Regions from separate parts of the Pseudovibrio sp. JE062 genome, predicted to be linked through region 2. Evidence: predicted binding sites of a transcription regulator. Region 2 holds the regulator's gene; the other holds the start of a gene.
What was found. The regulator LexA, encoded in region 2, represses DNA repair genes until DNA is damaged. The targets are predictions, from matches to a motif close to TGTTCNNNNTGTGTTCNG.
Positions count from the first base shown of each region.

Region 1: recA (recombinase RecA) is a predicted target of LexA. The motif match lies at 7,649-7,666, and genes of this name have one in related genera.

Region 1 covers NZ_DS996806.1:443,922-453,869, reverse strand. The annotation lists gene PJE062_RS06400 (hypothetical protein) at 125-1,231, shown strand; gene PJE062_RS06395 (glycerophosphodiester phosphodiesterase family protein) at 1,392-2,384, shown strand; gene PJE062_RS27060 (cyclic nucleotide-binding domain-containing protein) at 2,374-2,775, opposite strand; partial or broken gene PJE062_RS27055 (ion transporter) at 2,869-3,438, opposite strand; partial or broken gene alaS (alanine--tRNA ligase) at 3,683-6,341, opposite strand; gene recA (recombinase RecA) at 6,532-7,596, opposite strand; gene PJE062_RS06375 (carbohydrate kinase family protein) at 7,900-8,823, shown strand; gene PJE062_RS06370 (pseudouridine-5'-phosphate glycosidase) at 8,856-9,770, shown strand.
Region 2 covers NZ_DS996805.1:402,619-412,566, reverse strand. The annotation lists gene trpC (indole-3-glycerol phosphate synthase TrpC) at 1-704, shown strand, start outside; gene moaC (cyclic pyranopterin monophosphate synthase MoaC) at 764-1,267, shown strand; gene glp (gephyrin-like molybdotransferase Glp) at 1,264-2,478, shown strand; gene lexA (transcriptional repressor LexA) at 2,742-3,464, shown strand; gene PJE062_RS01850 (ComEC/Rec2 family competence protein) at 3,360-5,939, opposite strand; gene gltX (glutamate--tRNA ligase) at 6,065-7,489, shown strand; gene gltA (citrate synthase) at 7,721-9,013, shown strand; gene PJE062_RS01835 (hypothetical protein) at 9,255-9,707, shown strand; gene PJE062_RS01830 (hypothetical protein) at 9,883-9,948, shown strand, end outside.

The DNA of each region.
Region 1 (9,948 bases), on a different contig from region 2:
TCCGGGCACCCTTTTTGCGTTTAAGGCCCCTTCAAACTGCATAGAGCTCCCCCAAATCTGAGAGACCCCGTCGCAAGACAACATTCTCCTTTCCCAGCTTACCCTCACTGAAAAGGAGATAGTCATGCAGAATGCACTCTCACTACTGACCGCAAGCATCCTCTTATGCTCAGCTGCCTACGCGCAGGAGCAGCCCATCACAGCCAAGAAAGTTGGCGCCTACTTCCAGCTGGAGCTGCACCGCCCGGATGGCAAGCACTCCTACTTTGTCATGGACACTGGTTCGACCGGCATCGTCGGCTCAGCTAAATTCTTTACACCCACAAAGGACGAAAAGTCCGGAGGCACATGCGTTCCCTTCGGATACTCCAGTTCGGGCAACAGTTATGCCGGATACATCGTCAAAAGAGATCTTTCCTTCGGCACCATTGGCGAGCCGCCAACCAAACACCTGAAAGACTTCCCGGTTTACGCCGCCGTGCAGCGGTGTCCGGCAGGTAAGACACCCAATTGCTCCAGCACACCGCCCGAAGGCTGCACCCTCAACCCGCAAGTCTACATGATGGGTGTCGGCTTTGATCAGGCCAGCAGCTTTTCTCAGAAAGACGATGACAGCAACGCCACCAACAATCCCTTTCTGAACCTTGTCGACACCGACGGTAAACCGCTCCCGCAGCAAAACTATGCGTTGAGCAGCGTCAAAGCGGGCAGCCCTGCCCTCGATGTCTATCTCGCCTCACCCAAGAACCCGCTGCCCAACCTCGGGCAAACCATCACCGTGCCACTTTCAAAGCCAACTGACGGCACAGAAACGCTCATAACACCAGAGCTGGCCTTTGCATTGCGTAACAAAACCACCGGCAAACCGGTCTTCCCAACAGACGCCCCACAACCAGTCCGCTTCTTGCCGGACACAGGCATCAGCTACGGTATCCTCTCAGTTTCCAACCGCTCAGCCCCGTGCTGCACAGAAGGCACTTCAAAGTCAAAAATCGATACATCAGCCTACGACTTTCAACTCTTCGCCAACCCAGAGAGCAAAACACCCCTCACCAATCTCTCCTACGGAACAGATCAGCCACTCGGCCAATCCGCCAGATGGTCTTTGAACCACCCAGCAGGCAGTGCCCTGTTCTTCAACAGCGGCCAGCTCTTCTTCCAGAACTGCAACTACTTCTACGATCCTGCCAGCTCTGAAATCACCTTCAGCTGCCACGCAGCAGATCAATAAACCAACCAGCACAACGGGCTGCTTTGAGCCTCCAAACAGCTCGCACTTTAAGAGAGGATAATCGACAAAGCCTTGAGAGCGCCCAAACAACGCCTAAGTGCGAACACAATCAAAATTCAACCTGAGGGTACGGTGTTCATTTCAAACCGGTGCTCTTCTCATGTTTAAAAAGATTGCGCTCTTCCTCCTGCTCGCTGCCGCAGGCATCTACCTCTACAACGCGTCCTGGCTGACGTTTGGCTCCACTTCAGGAAAGCCGAAGTTCATCGCCCATCGCGGGGTGCACCAGACCTATCACCGCGAAAACCTGACCAACAAAACCTGCACGGCAGAGCGCATCGACACGCCTTCCCACCCCTATCTGGAAAACACCATCGCCTCAATGCAGGCCGCGTTTGAGGCTGGGGCAGACATCATCGAACTGGACATTCACCCAACAACCGACAACAAGCTGGCCGTGTTCCACGACTGGACCGTCGATTGCAGAACCAACGGCTCAGGCATCACACGGGATCACTCCCTCGCAGAGCTCAAAGCCCTGGACATCGCCTTTGGATACACCGCCGATGGCGGTAAGTCCTACCCGCTCAGAGGTACTGGCATTGGCGTAATGCCCGAGCTGGACGAAGTGTTTCTCGCCTTTCCAGACAAGAAATTCCTGATCAACTTCAAGGAAAAAGAGCTCCGCTCCGCAAAGCTGCTACAGGGAAAACTGGAGAAGCACCCTCAATGGAAACAGCAGGTCTGGGCCGTCTATGGAGCACAAAACCCAACTCAGTACATGGCTGATTCCACCGCAAACACCATGGGCTTCGACAAGGCGAGAACCAAGTCCTGCCTGAAGGAATACATCGCTCTGGGATGGAGCGGTTACGTCCCACAAACCTGCAGAAACACGATTATCGGCGTGCCTTCAAACTACGCGTGGGCCGTCTGGGGCTGGCCAAACAAGTTTCAAAGCAGACTGAAAGCATATGGAAGCGAGATCATTCTGGCCGGGCCTTACAAATCACAGGGCGCAGGTGCTGGGATAGATACGCCAGAGCAACTTCTGGAAGTTCCAGCCATCTTCAACGGTTACATCTGGACGGACAAGATAGAAGCACTTGCCCCTTACATCAGAAAGGAGATTCCAACCGAACCTAGGACGTAAATTCCACATCCACGTGGTGCGCTTTACGCTCATCAATCGCTTCATCAATGATCTTCTTCGCCACGGCGGGTTTGCGATCCATAAAGCGACGCAGATCATCCATCTTGAGCACCATCAGCTGCACCGGCGTTTTGGCAACAGCCCGCGCACGCCGTTTGTGGTGGCCAAACAAAGATGCCTCCCCAAAGTGCTCTCCTTCTCCATGAAGCACCCGGTGATCATCAAAAACCTCTTCCACCTCACCCGAAGCGATCAGGAAAAGACTATTCCCGTCCTCTCCCTTCTCGCAAATGGACTGCCCAGCTGACACGCTATGAGAATGCAGAAGCTCGGTCACAGCCGCGATTTCAATAGCAGAAAGACGCTCAAACAGCGGAATGGTAGCCACCATGCCCCAAGTCACCACAAAATCGCGACTATGGATTTCGCGGGCAAAAGCGGTGCCCACAATGCCCACCGGCAACGCAAACAAGCAGTAGCCCATCAACATCACAACGCTTGCAATCATCTTACCAGCAGCCGTCACTGGAACCACATCACCGTATCCAACTGTTGTCAGGGTTGAGAACGCCCACCACAGCGCGGCCGGTATCGTGCCAAAATGCTCTGGCTGAGCGGCATGCTCCACACTGTAAAGCAGCGTTGCAGCCACCAGTGCCACACCCAAAATCAGCACAAGACTGCCAACGATCGCCCGCTGCTCCGCAACCACCGCCGACACAAGCGAGCGAACAGCAGGTGAGTAACGCGCAATTTTCAAAAAACGGAACAAGCGCAAGATGACCAGCGATTTCCAGCTGATGCTTGCAAAGAACAGAGAAAGCCAGAACGGCACCACCGCAACAAAGTCGACCACGGAGAGCGGCTGCAAAGCATAAACCACCCGTGCTTTCAAAGGCCCATACTTCTTCAGAGGCGGATGCAGATCAGACACCCAAAGGCGCAGCAGATACTCAATCGCGAATATAGATCCGGCGATAAAATCGAGGAGAAAAATCTCCCAGACATACACCCCACCAATGCTCGGCTCCGTCTCCAAAACCGCAAGGCCCACATTCACAACGATGAAGACGATCAGAATGGCATCTATCTGCTGAGCCAGCCGGTTGCCCGCACTGCTGCGCTCCAGCAGGTTGTACACTTTCAACTTGATCGAGTTAGCCACCAAAGCCCCACAAATGCCCGAGCATCAAAACAAAAAAGGAAACGCAAAAATCGAATAACTTCAAAAGTAACTAGCAAAAAATAAAGGGGAGATTAAATCCCCCCTTCATGAAACTCAGATTATCAGGTCAGCTTTAAAGCGTTTCAAGATGCGCCTTGATTGCAGCAATCGCTTCTTCTGCTTTGCCAGCATCAGGGCCACCAGCCTGCGCCATGTCAGGGCGACCACCGCCACCACGACCACCAAGAGCCGCAGAACCGATGCGCACAAGATCAACCGCACTTGCAGTTTCGCTCACGTCCTTGGTTGAACCAACAACGATCGCTGCCTTGCCATCTTCAGCTTTGCTGATCAGCACCACAACACCAGAACCGATTGCAGTCTTGCCTTCATCAGCAACAGACTTCAGATCCTTCGGGTTGATGCCTTCCAGCACACGCGCCATCAGCTTGAACTTACCAGCCTCAGTCACACCAGCGTCTCCGCCGGAGCCACCGCCGCCCATTGCCAGTTTCTTCTTCGCTTCAGCCAGTTCACGCTCCAGCTTCTTGCGCTCATCCAGAAGGCCCGCAATGCGTGCAGGAACATCAGCAGCAGAAACCTTCAGCAGGCCAGCAGTTTCGCGCATCAGCGCATCCTGCTCAGCCAGATACTTGCGGGCTTCATCACCGGTCAGCGCTTCAATACGGCGCACACCAGCAGCAACCGCACCTTCAGAAACAACAGTCACAAGACCGATGTCGCCTGTGCGCTTAACGTGTGTACCACCACAAAGTTCAACAGAGTAAGACTTGCCAGCTTTCTCGCCAGTGGTTGCCGTACCCATGGAAACCACGCGAACTTCATCGCCGTATTTCTCGCCGAACAGAGCCATCGCGCCAGCTTCAATCGCTTCATCAACTTCCATCAGAGAAGTCTCAACAGCGCCATTCTGGAGTACGATCTCGTTCGCAAGAGCTTCAACCTTGGTGGTCTCTTCCGCACTCACAGGCTTTGGATGTGAGAAGTCGAAACGCAGACGCTCAGTGTCACCAAAGACCCCTTCTGAGCCACGTGAGTACCAAGCACTTCGCGAAGCGCTCATGTACAAGGTGAGTTGCTGAGTGGTTGGAGCGAATTGCACTGCGACGCGCATGATCCACGATCAGCTCAAGCGCATCGTCCACATTCACGTCACCGCTTTCAACACGAACAGAATGCACAAACAGGCCGTCAGCTTTCTTCTGTGTGTTGGTCACAGTGATGGAAACACCGTCAGCAACCATGGTACCACAGTCGCCAACCTGACCACCGGATTCACCGTAGAACGGGGTCTGGTTGAGGATCAGAGAACCTTCTTCACCCTGCTTCAGAACTTTGACTTCTTCGCCGTCCTTCACAAGGCTCAGCACAACACCTTCCGCCTTCTCGGTTTCATAACCGAGGAATTCAGTGGCACCGGCCTGCTCTTTTATAGAGAACCAGATCGCATCCGTCGCAGCATCACCAGAACCCGCCCAGGCAGCGCGCGCTTCAGCACGCTGGCGCTCCATTGCGGTGTTAAAGCCATCGGTATCAACCGCGATCTCACGGTTGCGCAGCGCATCCTGAGTCAGATCAAGCGGGAAACCGTAGGTGTCATAAAGCTTAAATGCAGTCTCACCATCCAGCTGATCGCCCGAACCCAGAGAGCTGGTCGCATCTTCCAGAAGACCAAGACCACGCTCAAGCGTTTTGATGAAGCGCTTCTCTTCCAGCTGAATGGTTTCTTCAATGAGCTTTTCCGCACGTGGCAGCTCAGGGAAGGCCTGACCCATTTCACGAACCAGAGTTGGCAGCATCTTGAAGATGACCGGCTCTTTTGCACCAAGCAGGTTCGCGTGACGCATCGCGCGGCGCATGATGCGGCGCAGAACGTAACCGCGACCCTCATTGGATGGCAGAACACCATCAGCGATCAGGAACGCCATAGAACGCAGGTGGTCAGCAATCACGCGGTGGCTTGCCTGTGCTTTACCAGCAGCTTCAACACCGGTGAGATGCTCAGAACTCGCGATCAAGGCCTTGAACAGGTCGATCTCGTAGTTGTTGTGCACGCCCTGCATGATCGCCGCAAAACGCTCAAGACCCATGCCGGTGTCGATGGATGGACGCGGCAGGTCGATGCGTTTATCAGCCAGCTGCTCATACTGCATGAACACCAGGTTCCAGATCTCGATAAAGCGGTCGCCGTCTTCCTCAGGAGAACCTGGAGGGCCACCCCAGATCTGTTCGCCGTGATCGTAGAAAATCTCTGAACAAGGACCACAAGGACCGGTATCACCCATCGCCCAGAAGTTGTCTGAGGTCGGAATGCGGATGATTTTCTCATCAGCAAAGCCAGTCAGCTTCTTCCAGATATTGAAGGCTTCATCATCCTCGGAATAAACAGTCACCAGCAGCTTATCAGCTGGCAGGCCGTATTCTTTGGTGATCAGATTCCACGCCAGCTCAATTGCGTTTTCCTTGAAGTAATCACCAAAGGAAAAGTTGCCGAGCATTTCAAAGAAGGTGTGGTGACGCGCAGTATAACCAACGTTGTCCAGATCGTTGTGCTTGCCGCCCGCACGAACACATTTCTGTGAAGATGTTGCACGCACGTAATCCCGCTTTTCCAAGCCGGTGAAAACGTTCTTGAATGGCACCATACCCGCATTTGTAAACATCAATGTCGGATCATTGCGTGGCACCAATGGACTGGAAGGAACAACCTCGTGTCCGTTTTTTGCAAAGTAGTCGAGAAAAGCCGACCGAATTTCGTTGACGCCACTCATAGGTCTTGATGTCCGTCTCGTTTTCTAGTGGGCAGCTACTTCAACAATCACAGCCGCCAAATTGCAGGGTATGCGCATCCGGAAAGATGCAACAAAAAATTAGTATCTGCCGCGTTTTAGCCATCTGCAGCAAATCTGTCCATAAAACCCTACAAAAAAAGAGGCTGGATAAATCCAGCCCCTCTAAACTCTATTGGTTTTCCGCAGTTTTTTCAGGATCATCAATCGCTTCAGCAATCAAACCCGCATTCTGCCGGATTGCAAGTTCGATCTCTTCCGCCAGTTCAGGATTCTCTCGCAGGAAGGTTTTCGAGTTCTCACGCCCCTGCCCCAACCTCTGGCTGTTGTAGGAGAACCATGCGCCGGACTTCTCGACAATCCCGCCTTTAACACCAAGATCCAGCAATTCACCCATTTTGGAGATGCCTTCACCGTAGATGATGTCAAACTCAACCTGCTTGAATGGAGGTGCCAGCTTGTTCTTCACCACCTTCACGCGGGTCTGGTTACCAACGATTTCGTCACGATCCTTGATCGCACCGATACGGCGGATGTCCAGACGTACAGAAGCGTAGAACTTCAGCGCGTTACCACCAGTCGTGGTCTCAGGAGAACCAAACATCACACCGATCTTCATACGGATCTGGTTGATGAAGATCACCATGGTGTTGGATTTGGAAATGGATGCGGTCAGCTTTCGCAGTGCCTGGCTCATCAAACGAGCCTGCAGGCCCGGGAGCGAATCGCCCATCTCGCCTTCAAGTTCAGCTTTTGGTGTCAGAGCTGCAACGGAGTCGATCACCAGCACGTCAATCGCGCCGGAACGAACCAGAGTGTCTGCAATCTCAAGCGCCTGCTCACCAGCATCTGGCTGAGAAATAAGCAGGTCATCAATGTTCACACCAAGCTTGCGTGCGTACACCGGGTCCAGTGCGTGCTCGGCGTCAACAAAGGCGCAGATACCACCTTCGCGCTGCGCAGATGCTACAGTATGCAAAGCCAGCGTGGTCTTACCGGAGCTTTCAGGGCCGTAGATCTCAATGATACGTCCCTTCGGCAGTCCACCAATGCCCAGTCCAATGTCCAGACTGAGAGAACCAGTCGAAACACTTTGGATTTCTACGGCCTGTCCCTGGCCCATGCGCATAATGGAGCCTTTACCAAAGGCTCGTTCAATTTGGGAAAGCGCTGCATCCAGTGCTTTATTTTTGTCCATCTGATTGCCCTCAACAAGGCGAAGTGAAGTTTGTGCCATACGTTCTCATCCCTTATTTCACGATGGACGTGCAGTTTCAAAGTCAGTTATTTGTACTCACTTTGTTCCAACTTCGCAATACCTGATAACTAACTAATAAAAATGGATTAATTTCAATACGTTCTCCTATTGTTCAACATGTAGATAACTTTTCCCGGCACCTGTTTGGAGGCACGCATCTGGAATCAAACCACAAAAATGCACTTTTGATACATCACCCACAGTCTGTATTTGCTCGTAGCTTGCTTTGGCCAACCAACTTGCATATCAACGGTCTTTCGATGTCGGGAGGAAGAATTGGTTATGTCGTCTAAACAGGTCGGAGTAATCGGAGCAATCCATCTGGACAGGATTGCCCATGCAGATCGACCATTCAAACCGGACACCTCAACACCAGGGAAAATTATGTCCCGCGCAGGAGGTGTTGGAGCCAACATTGCACGCGCCATGGCGCGGTTGGGCATGCAGCCGACAATGCATGGATGTCTGGGTGACGACGCCGACGGAGCGTTCCTCGCAAAAAGCCTGTCAGAATGCGGAATTAATACATCCAGCATCAAGACAGTAGCTGACGGAAGAACCGGATCTTATCTGGCCCTTCACAACCCGGATGGCACACTGTTCTCAGCCATTTCGGACAGCGAGATCACCTCCAGAGTGAGTTTTTCAGAAGCAAATCCAATTCCGCAAGCACTGCTGAACTGCGATATCTGGCTTTGTGAAACCAATCTGGAAGAAGAAACGCTTCTCACACTCGCCAATTCCAAAGGGGATCGCCTTCTGGCCGCTGATACGGTCTCAATAGCAAAGGCACCAAAACTCCGTCCCCTTCTCTCCCAAATTGACATTCTTTTCACCAACACAGATGAAGCCACGGCCCTGCTGGATTGCGAGCCGGGGGAATTTTCCGCAGAAGAGCTGGCCCAACAGCTGGCTGCGAAAGGCATTCCCACCGTTCTGGTCAGCAACGCCAACAAGCCACTGGCTCTTCACTGTGCAGGCAGCACAAGTTCGCACACTCCATTTTCTGTTGTTCCCGTGGATGTCACCGGTGCCGGTGATGCCTTCATTGCAGGCTTTCTTTATGCAAGCTGCCTCAATGAAGACCCATATTCAGCAGTAAAGAGCGGGCTTGCTTCTGCATCCATTACAGTGGAAGCGACCGGCGCCGCGCCGGAAACGCTTTCGCCCCAATCGCTTAAAGCTCGTTTATTAGAACATGCCTAAGCACCAACAACATACGAAAGACTGGGAAAACCATGGGAAGTTCAATTAAAATCCATCATTCAAAAGAAGTTGCAGAAGCTCTCAGCAGCGGCGCTCCAATCGTTGCGCTGGAGTCCACAATCATTACCCATGGCATGCCGTACCCGCAAAACGTTGAAACAGCACGCGAAGTTGAACAGATCATCCGCGACGGCGGTGCAGTTCCAGCAACCATCGCAGTGCTCAACGGTGAACTCCACGTCGGCCTCGAAGACGAAACTCTGGACGAGCTGGCCAACGCCAAAGACGTGATGAAATGCTCCCGCGCAGACCTGTCCTTCGCAATGGCTCTGGGCAAGAACGGCTCCACCACAGTGGCAGCAACCATGATGGCAGCACACGCTGCTGGCATCCGCGTCTTCGCAACTGGTGGCATCGGCGGTGTACACAAGGGCGCTGAAACCACTTTCGACATCTCCGCAGATCTGGACGAACTGTCCCGCACCGCTGTCTGTGTTGTCTCCGCTGGTGCAAAAGCGCTGCTCGACATCCCGAAAACTCTGGAAGTTCTGGAAACCCGCGGCGTGCCGGTCATCGGCTTTGGCTGTGAAAACGTGCCAGCATTCTGGTCCCGCGATTCCAAGATCAAAGCGCCTTACCGTCTGGATGAAGCAAACGACATCTCCAAGCTGATCAAGTTCCGCGAAACATTTGGCGATCACGGCGGCATGCTCGTAACCAACCCGGTTCCAGCTGAAGATGAAATCCCATCTGACGAAATGCAGGTGTTCATCGATGCATCCATCAAGGCTGCTGAAGAACAGAACATCACCGGCAAGGACGTAACACCGTTCGTTCTGCAGGATATCTTCGAGCGCACAGCAGGCCGCAGCCTGGCAACCAACATTGCGCTGGTAAAGAACAACGCAAAGCTTGCAACAAAGATCGCGTGCGGTCTGACCGATTAAGTTTTTGCAGGTATTTGCCTCATAAGAATCCGGGTCGGTATCTCCAGCCCGGATTTTTTTGTGGCCTCATAACTTGTGCAGAGCTTTCCCCACGCTTCCAATCAACTCAATACATGCAGAGGATTTCACGTCTCTTTGATCGAAAGATTCCGTTGTTTTTCCGCCCCGATTATTTTAG
Region 2 (9,948 bases):
CGGCAATCAAGGCAGCAACTCCAACCCGCGGCTTCGCAAACGCACTGAAAGCAAAGCACGCAAACGGTGAGTACGCCCTAATCGCTGAGGTAAAAAAAGCCAGCCCGTCCAAAGGCCTGATCCGCGCTGACTTTAACCCGCCAGTACTCGCAAAAGCCTATGAAAATGGCGGCGCAGCCTGCTTGTCCGTGCTGACCGACACGCCGTCCTTCCAGGGAAAACCAGAGTACCTCGTCGCAGCCCGTAATGAAGTCTCCCTGCCAGTTCTGCGCAAAGACTTTCTCTATGACACCTATCAGGTGCATGAGGCCCGTGCCTGGGGTGCAGACTGCATCCTGATCATCATGGCAGCCGTTGATGATGCATTAGCCAAAGAGCTGGAAGACACCGCCTTTGAGCTTGGTATGGATGCGCTGATTGAGGTGCATGATGAGGCTGAGTTGGAACGCGCGCTGAAGCTCACCTCACCACTCGTCGGCATCAACAACCGCAACCTGAAAACATTCGAGACATCACTGGAGACCAGTGAACGCCTTGCTCCATTGATCCCGCAAGATCGGATCATCGTGGGCGAAAGCGGCCTGTTCACTCCGGAAGATCTTTCCCGCATGGAAAAATCTGGCATCTCCACCTTCCTCATCGGTGAAAGCCTTATGCGGCAGGACGATGTCGAGAACGCAACAAAAGCGCTGCTTAAACGCTAAGAAAATCAACTGCCTGCAAAAGGCAATGACCTGAACAAACTGTGTCCAGAGGCAAGAAAATGTCAGAACTTTCTCCAAAACTCACTCACCTTGATGACAGTGGTGCGGCTCATATGGTCGACATCTCGGAGAAAGAGGTCACCTCACGCATCGCCCGCGCCGGCGGTCAGGTGAAGATGCAGCCTGACACTCTGGACATGATCCTTTCCGGCAACGCCAAGAAAGGCGACGTGCTGGCAACGGCCCGCATCGCTGGCATCATGGCTGCCAAGCGCACCCATGAGCTGATCCCGCTGTGTCATCCGCTGGCTCTTTCCAAGGTGCAGGTGGACTTCACACCGAACCCGGAGCTGCCGGGCATTGAGATTGAAGTCTTCGCAAAGGTCTCTGGTCAGACCGGTATTGAGATGGAAGCGCTGACAGCTGCTTCTGTTGCGTGCCTGACGATCTACGATATGGCCAAAGCCGTTGATCGTTCAATGGAGATTGGTGAGATTCGCCTGCTGGAGAAGAAGGGCGGTAAGTCCGGTCACTATCTGGCTGAGGAGGATAACTCCAAATGAGCCTGATCAGTATTGAAGAAGCACTCGACCGCCTCCTTAAGGACGTAAAGCCAACCGCAAGCGAGAGCCTCCCACTTCTGGAAGCTGGCGAACGCGTTTTGGCACAAGATGTTGCCGCAACCCGCACCCAGCCTCCGTTCTCCGCCTCCGCGATGGATGGCTATGCCGTAAAAGCCGCTGACACCGAAGATCCTGAGTGCGCACTGAAGGTCATCGGTGAAGTCGCTGCCGGGCATAACTTCGACGGCACACTGCAAGACGGCGAAGCCCTACGTATCTTCACAGGCGCGCCGGTACCAGCGGGTGCGGATGCGATCCTGATGCAGGAAAATGCCCGCCGTGACGGGGATAACCTATTCTGCCAAGAGAGCGTAACTGTTGGCAAGTTCATCCGCCCTGCCGGACTGGACTTCCAAGAAGGCCAGGTCCTCCTCAAAGCAGGCGCCCCACTCGGCTTCCGCGAGCTGTCCCTTGCGGGCGCAATGAACCACGCGAGCTTGCCAGTGCGCAAGAAGCCGGTTGTCGCAATCCTTGCAAACGGAGACGAGCTCGTTGAGCCGGGCCAGACACCAGGTCCGAATCAAATCATCGCATCCAATCAGGTCGGCATCGCAGAATTTGTGAAAAACTGCGGCGGCATCCCAATGATGCTAGGCATAGCCCCGGACCAGCCTGAAGAAATCACAGCCCGCGTCAAGCAGGCAATTGAAGCCAAAGCCGATGTTCTAGTCACGCTCGGCGGCGCATCTGTTGGCGACCACGACCTCATTCAGGACGTGCTTGGAGCAGAAGGCATGGAGCTCGGCTTCTGGCGCATTGCCATGCGTCCGGGCAAACCACTCATGGCAGGCGCTCTTGGCCCGATGAAAGTCCTCGGCCTGCCGGGCAATCCGGTATCAAGTCTTGTCTGCGCCCTCCTCTTCCTTGGGCCTCTCCTCGACAAAATGCTGGGCCGCTCAGTACCTTTGGCAAATCAAGGTGTTACCAAAGCCACGCTGACCGCTGACCTGCCTGCAAACGACCTGCGTCAGGACTACCTGCGCGCCAGCCTGAGCACCGATGCACAAGGCAATCTGACAACCGAGCCGTTTGGTAAGCAGGATTCCTCAATGCTTGCACTGCTCACCAAAGCAGACGCTCTGATTGTTCTCCCGCCACACGCACCGGCTGCATCGGCAGGCGAAAAAGTTGAGCTTCTCAAGCTACGCTAAATCCGAAAGACGAGAGTGGACAACCCCTGTCCACTCACCCGTCAAAATCCAATTCCCCCAGTTCTAGCAGGGCTTAAACGCAACAAACCCATTGCAGAACACAATGAGAACAGGTAGAGTACGTTCGTGTTTTGTCCTCCCAATCGCAGAAGTTGAAGTCTTTCAGCTTGTTGGGATTACAAATCAACGAATGGTCATCTCCGGAACCGGAGAGTATGGCCGCTCACTTTCAATCTGCGCTTAGGAGCGAACGGGGATAAAAGATGCTTACACAGAAGCAACACGAGCTTTTGATGTTCATCCATCAACGCTTGAAGGAAGCAGGTGTTCCACCCTCCTTCGATGAGATGAAGGACGCGCTGGACCTCCGTTCCAAATCCGGCATTCACCGGCTGATCACAGCTCTGGAAGAGCGCGGCTTTATTCGCCGCCTGCCAAACAGAGCCCGTGCGCTGGAAATCCTCAAGCTACCAGAGTCCATCGCACCAGGCCTGAAGCCTGCGGCCAAGGAAAAGGGCTTTGCGCCTGAGGTCATCGAAGGATCACTGAGCAAGAAAGTCGCGGCACCGCCTCCACCACGCACGCCGTCTCCTGACGAAGTGCCCACGCTGGAGATCCCGGTTATGGGCCGCATTGCAGCAGGTGTGCCGATCGAAGCAATCCAGCATCAGAGCCATTCCATTGCAATGCCTGCAGATCTGATGGGTCGCGGAGAACACTATGCGCTGGAGGTCAAAGGCGACTCCATGATTGACGCTGGCATCTTCGACGGGGATACTGTGCTGATTAAACGCGGCGACACCGCGGATAACGGTGAAATCGTCGTGGCGCTGATCGATGATGAGGAAGCAACTCTGAAGCGCCTGCGCAAAAAAGGTGCTTCAGTCGCGCTTGAAGCGGCCAACCCCGCCTACGAAACTCGCATCTTCGGCCCGGGGCGTGTCCGCATTCAGGGCAAGATGATTGCGCTCTTCCGCCGCTATTAACGCACTGGTTGTTATAGGCAATTTAGGATTCCAAGGTCTGCGCTGAGCATCATATGCCCAGCGCACTTTTTTTATTTTATGCCCGCTTTCTGCTTGATCTGACAACCAGATATAAACTGAACCTCGTTCTCCAAAAGTCTTCTGATCCAAAACCAGCTCAGCATTGCAGCTGGAAGGGGCCTGAGCCTGGGTGACAATGATGGAAGCAAGCTGACAATCAGCCTTCAGAACGCCCTCCACCTTCGACTGCGCCAGAACAACTGATGGCTTTTGTTCCCCTCCACCACCTATCGCTCTGTGCGGGTATAACGCCAGCACACAGCCCTCCTCATCACAGGAACGGTCTGCTGCCCGCGTTTTATGCTCTTTAAAGGAATTTGCAGAGTATCCCCCTGCCCGCAGCAGGCTATCGGCGGCAAATGATATACGCGAGGATGTCAGACGGAAAGACCCGTCCTCGCCATAAAACCCGATATGCTTACCTGCATCGGCAATCATCACATCAGGTGGCCGCTCCACTACGAAACCTATGAGACCCGCTGCAAATACTGGCACAGAAAGCCATTTCAGGCGTAAGGGCATGATGCAAAGTATGATACTCGCAAGGATCACCAGCAGGTAACCAGAGACACTGGCAACGCCCAGATTGGTTAACCCATCACTCAGCGCGCTCACCCAGTAGGCCGCCTTCAGCACCAGAGATAATCCCACTTCCATGCCCTGCAGAAAGAACGCATCGGCCCCAAGCGGGATCGTCAGTAATGCAAGCAGACCAAGGGGCATAACAACAAAAGTCACCAGCGGCATGGCCAGCACGTTACCAACCACCCCATAGGGGGCGATCTGCTCAAAGTGCATGGCCGCAATTGGAGCAGTGGCGGCGCCTGCGATCAGGGAGGTCATTGCGCAGGCAAAAAGCCACTTCGCGGGCTTTTTAAGAGTACGCAAAACGCCAGTTTTCCCTTTTAAAACATAAGCTTCCCGATCATCCCGAAGCCAGTCTTTGCCAAAGGAGTAAGCTGACAACAAAGCGAGGACGGCGATGAAGGACATCTGGAAGCCCGGGGATAAGACCTCCTCTGGGCGCAGGCTTAAAAGGAGGAGGCAGGCGAGAGCAAGTCCGCGCAGGCTGAACGCGCGGCGACCAAGCAACCCGGCGCATAAGATCAGCACCGCCATCAGATAGGCCCGCTGCGTGGCGACAGAAGCCCCTGACAAACCAAGATAAACCGTCGCTGCAATCAACGCGGCAATGCTGGCGTAAACGTGGATATGTCCTTTCAAAGCAAGGCTTTGACTAAGAGACAGAACCAACCGCGCGGCGAGGAAAACCAGTGAGGTCACCAACCCCATATGCATGCCGGAAATAGCGAGGACATGTGCGAGGCCTGCATTACGTAGGGCGTCTTTATCAGCAGAAGCCAGATAGTCCCGCTTGCCTACCAGGAGAGCAACAGCAAAGGCACTTTCTGGCGAGTAATCCAACACCCGCCGGATGCGCCCAGCGATACCGCTTCGTATCGTGTCCACATGCTGCAGAAATCCAGTGCCCCCATCACGGGCGAGCATGACAGGTCTGGAAAGCGCATAACCAACCGCACCGATCCCATCAAAAAACGCAGTTCTGGCAAAGTCATAGCCGCCGGGCCGCACAGCACCACCGGGCGGCAGAAGACGCGCCTTCAGCTGCATCTTATCCCCCATCACCGGAGCCTCTTTCATCCCCTTCAGGCTGAGCCGGATTTTGAAACCAAGCGGAGTTGCCCCCCTCTTGGAATACTCCTGCACCTCCCCGAGGATAACAGAGTATGAGTGCTGCCCGGACTGCTTGAGCCCGGTGACAACTCCCTCCACCTTCCGCGTAACAGGACGCTCCAGCGGATCACCTCGGGCGAACTCCACGCGCAAATCCGAGAGGAAAAAGCCGAGCGCAAAAAATAAAAACGCTGTGAGACCAACCGTCGGTCGGCCATTCTTCATTCTGCGAAAAACAAACAGTCCCAATAGGATAGCGGCAAGTCCGCTTAAAACACTGTAAGGCTCGGCGGGCAGCGAGAAATACACCAGTACGCCCGCCATATGGCTCAGCGCATACCAGACGATGCCCTGCCCGCGATCCCAGTCCTGAGAGAGAGCCGTGCGGGCATAACTTACTGCCCCCGGCCAATCCGGCCTCACTATCCAGAATATGGCACTACGAACGGTCAACGCAGCCGCAACACATCGCTCCCGCACCCCAACACGCTGATTTTCCTCACAGATCACTTCAGTTGCGTTGCTATGTGCGTTTTTTGCGTTGATTTGCGTTTTTCTGCGTTGCTGTGTTTTAGCAGCCTCCAGAACATCCTCAGCGGGCAACAGATCCCCCTCAAAGGCAGCGGAAGAAAACTTATCCCCCTTCAGGCAAAGCACGTCTATTCTGGGAGCCGAACCACCAGATTGCGTCTTGTCTGAGGATGATTGTCCCTCGCGCACCCTTAAGTCCCTTTCTGCCACTTGGGAACTTTTCAATGCTATGGTACACAGCCCGTCAAGATACGGCGCCCCGCCGTAATTACCCCAAACTATTCGAAGTAACTTGAAACTTTTCCGGACGAGCTATGACTAAACCTGTCGTCACGCGCTTTGCGCCTTCTCCTACCGGCTACCTGCATATTGGTGGCGCCCGTACAGCCCTGTTCAACTGGCTGCTGGCCAAACACAGCGGCGGCAAAATGCTGCTGCGTATTGAAGACACAGACCGGTCCCGCTCCACCGAGGAAGCTGTAGACGCGCTTCTGGATGGCCTGTCCTGGCTGGGCATGGACTGGGACGGCGAGCCGATCTCTCAGTATGGCCGCGTAGACCGTCACCGCGAAGTGGCGGAGCAGATGGTTAAGGAAGGCACAGCTTACTACTGCTACTGCACGCCGGAAGAAGTGAACGAAATGCGCGAGAAGGCCCGCGCAGAAGGTCGTCCGCCGCGCTACGACGGCACATGGCGCGACCGTGACCCGTCTGAAGCGCCGGAAGGCATCGCTCCTGCAATCCGCCTGAAAGCACCGCTGGAAGGCGACACCATCGTGGAAGATCAGGTTCAGGGCACAGTCAAATTCGCAAACGAGAATCTCGACGATCTGATCCTCGTGCGCTCTGACGGAAACCCGACCTATATGCTGGCCGTTGTTGTCGACGACCACGACATGGGCGTGACCCACATCGTGCGCGGTGATGACCACCTGACCAACGCTGCACGTCAGACCCTGATCTACAAGGCTCTGAACTGGGATGTACCAGTTATGGCGCATATTCCGCTGATCTACGGTCCGGACGGAGCAAAGCTCTCCAAGCGCCATGGTGCGATCGGTGCAGAAGCATACCGTGCAATGGGCTACCTGCCGTCCGCGATGCGTAACTATCTGGCACGCCTCGGCTGGTCCCACGGCGATGACGAGATCTTCTCCACCGAGCAAATGATCGAATGGTTCGGTCTGGACGCATGCGGCAAGTCTCCTTCCCGCTTCGACTTCAAGAAGCTGGAAAACCTCAACGCCCACTACATGCGCTCTGAAGGCGACGAAGAGCTCTACCAGCACTTCCTCACCTACCTGATGGATGTGGAAGGCGGCGCTGACGTCATGGCGTGGATGGCAGGCAATGGCAACCAGGACAAGTTCATGGCCGCTCTGCCTGGCCTGAAAGAGCGCGCAAAGACCCTTGTGGAGCTGCAGGAATCTGCACGCTATCTGTGGGTTCAGCGTCCGCTGGATCTGGATGCAAAAGCGGAAAAGATCCTGTCTGATGAGGCAAAAGCTGTTCTTGGTAAGGTGCTCCCAGCTCTGGAAGCCCTCACCGACTGGACCGTGGAAAGCACTGAGACTGCCGTTAAGGCAGTAGCGGAAGCAGAAGAGCTGAAACTCGGCAAAGTAGCTCAGCCATTGCGCGCTGCACTCACTGGTCGTGGGACATCCCCAGGCATCTTTGATGTGCTTGTGGTGCTCGGAAAAGACGAATCTTGCGCACGCATTCGTGATTTTGCAGCGTAATCCGCTGAAATTTCAGAGAAACTACCGCTACAAATGCCCGTTGGTCGTAGCGGTAGTTTCACTTATAACTAAAAGCGGTGGTTGCGGGTGCTTGCCCCATCGCGGCAAATGATATAGGCAGTTCCACGACAACACTCTCCTCCGGGCGGAAACGTCAGATCATGCAGTGTATTCATTTGTACACAAATGGAACAAGTCGCATGAGGAGATACAAAATGGGGGTTGCCTGATATGAGCGACAAAACAGCGAAACTGACTATTGGAGACAACAGCTGGGACTTTAACGTCCACTCTGGCTCCATGGGCCCTGATGTTCTGGACATCGGTTCGCTTTACAAGCAAACTGACCACTTCACTCTGGACCCTGGTTTCACATCAACTGCCTCATGCGAATCCAAGATCACTTTCATCGATGGTGACGCAGGTACTCTGCTTTACCGCGGTTACCCGATTGAACAGCTCGCTGAACACGGCGACTTTTTGGAATCCTGCTACCTGCTGCTGTACGGCGAACTGCCAACACGCGCAGAAAAGGACGACTTTGTTCACCGCGTAACCTACCACACCATGATCCACGATCAGATGAGCTCTTTCTTCAAAGGCTATCGTCGTGACGCCCACCCAATGGCAGTCATGACCGGTACCGTTGGAGCTCTCTCGTCCTTCTATCATGACAGCACCGACATCTCCGATCCACACCAGCGCATGGTTGCTTCCCTGCGCATGATCGCGAAGATGCCGACCATTGCTGCAATGGCCTACAAATACCACGTTGGCCAGCCTTTCGTTTACCCAAGAAACGATCTGGACTACGCATCCAACTTCCTGCACATGTGCTTCGCAGTTCCATGTGAGGAATACAAAGTAAATCCGGTTCTGGCTCGCGCTATGGACCGTATCTTCATCCTGCACGCTGACCACGAGCAGAACGCTTCCACCTCTACAGTCCGTCTTGCTGGTTCTTCAGGCGCGAACCCATTTGCATGTATTGCAGCTGGTATCGCATGTCTGTGGGGTCCATCCCACGGTGGTGCAAACGAAGCAGCTCTGAACATGCTCTCCGAAATCGGCTCTGTTGACCGTATTCCTGAGTACGTTGCACGTGCAAAAGACAAGAGCGATCCGTTCCGCCTCATGGGCTTCGGTCACCGCGTCTACAAAAACTACGACCCACGCGCACGCATCATGCAGAAAACCTGTCATGAAGTGCTTGCTGAGCTGGGCCACCAGGACGATCCGCTTCTCGAAGTGGCAATGGAACTGGAAAAAGTTGCTCTCACCGATCCTTACTTCGTTGAGAAGAAGCTTTACCCGAACATTGACTTCTACTCCGGCATCACTCTGCGTGCTCTGGGCTTCCCAACCACCATGTTCACCGTGCTCTTCGCACTGGCTCGTACAGTAGGTTGGATCGCACAGTGGAAGGAAATGATTGAAGATCCTTCCCAGCGCATCGGTCGTCCACGCCAGCTGTACACCGGCTATTCCGAGCGTGACTATCAGCCAATCGACCAGCGTCGCTAAAAACATTCTGCCGAAAAGCGATCACCGGTTTTCGGCAAATGTAGCGAAGCTCAAGAAGCTGAAAAAACTGCTATCGAAGAAGGAGGCATTTTGCCTCCTTTTTTATTTGAAACATTCCGTTTGCATTCAGCCCTTGCAAACCATGAGGCATCTTAATCCTGTTCATGCCTCGCCACTTCCCTATCCTCAACCTTTGAGCCAGCGTCTGGCCATGCCACCGGCATCAGGAAAGGAAGTGTTGATGCGCCTTGTACCTCTCCCCGTTTTTGCGGCTATTGCCCTCTTCTCAACCAGCCTGGCACCCAACGCATTAGCCAACACAGACGTTACAGAAGCAACCAGAGACGTTTCCATCTCCGAGCTCAGCATGCAGGACGGCACCTCAGACAACTCCATCTGTGTTGAGCGTTACGGTGACGGCTACACGGTCTCCCCCTCCAAGGAAGCGCCAAAGCGCACCTACATCAGCGACAAAGGCCATACAGTCACTCTGGTAGACCGCAGCGAGATCATGGGAGAAGGCATCTTTGCAGAACATGACCGGTTCATGATGACATTCCCGGGCAATGAAGAGGAAGAAATTGAGGTCACCCAGTTCGTCACCGGCCTGATTGGCGGAGACAGCTACAGCGGTGTCTTTACGGATGGCACCTGCACGGGCAAGGTTTCCGTTGGCCCATGGACACTGCCCTAAGCTCTCTCAAACCCAACCGCAGAGCCTAGGATTTTTCTCAAACACAGGCTGGTTCAGAACTGATGCGTTAAGCGGCACTCTCTAAACTCCGCAGGCAGGCAACTGGCAGCAACGCAGCCGCCACACTTTCCGAAATGAGAGGTAGGACACAGCAGGGATCGAAATGGGAGTGTATATGCGCCTAAAACAACTGAAGTATGCAGGTGTCTTGCTCGCCGTCACCCTTGCTATGCCGGGGCCA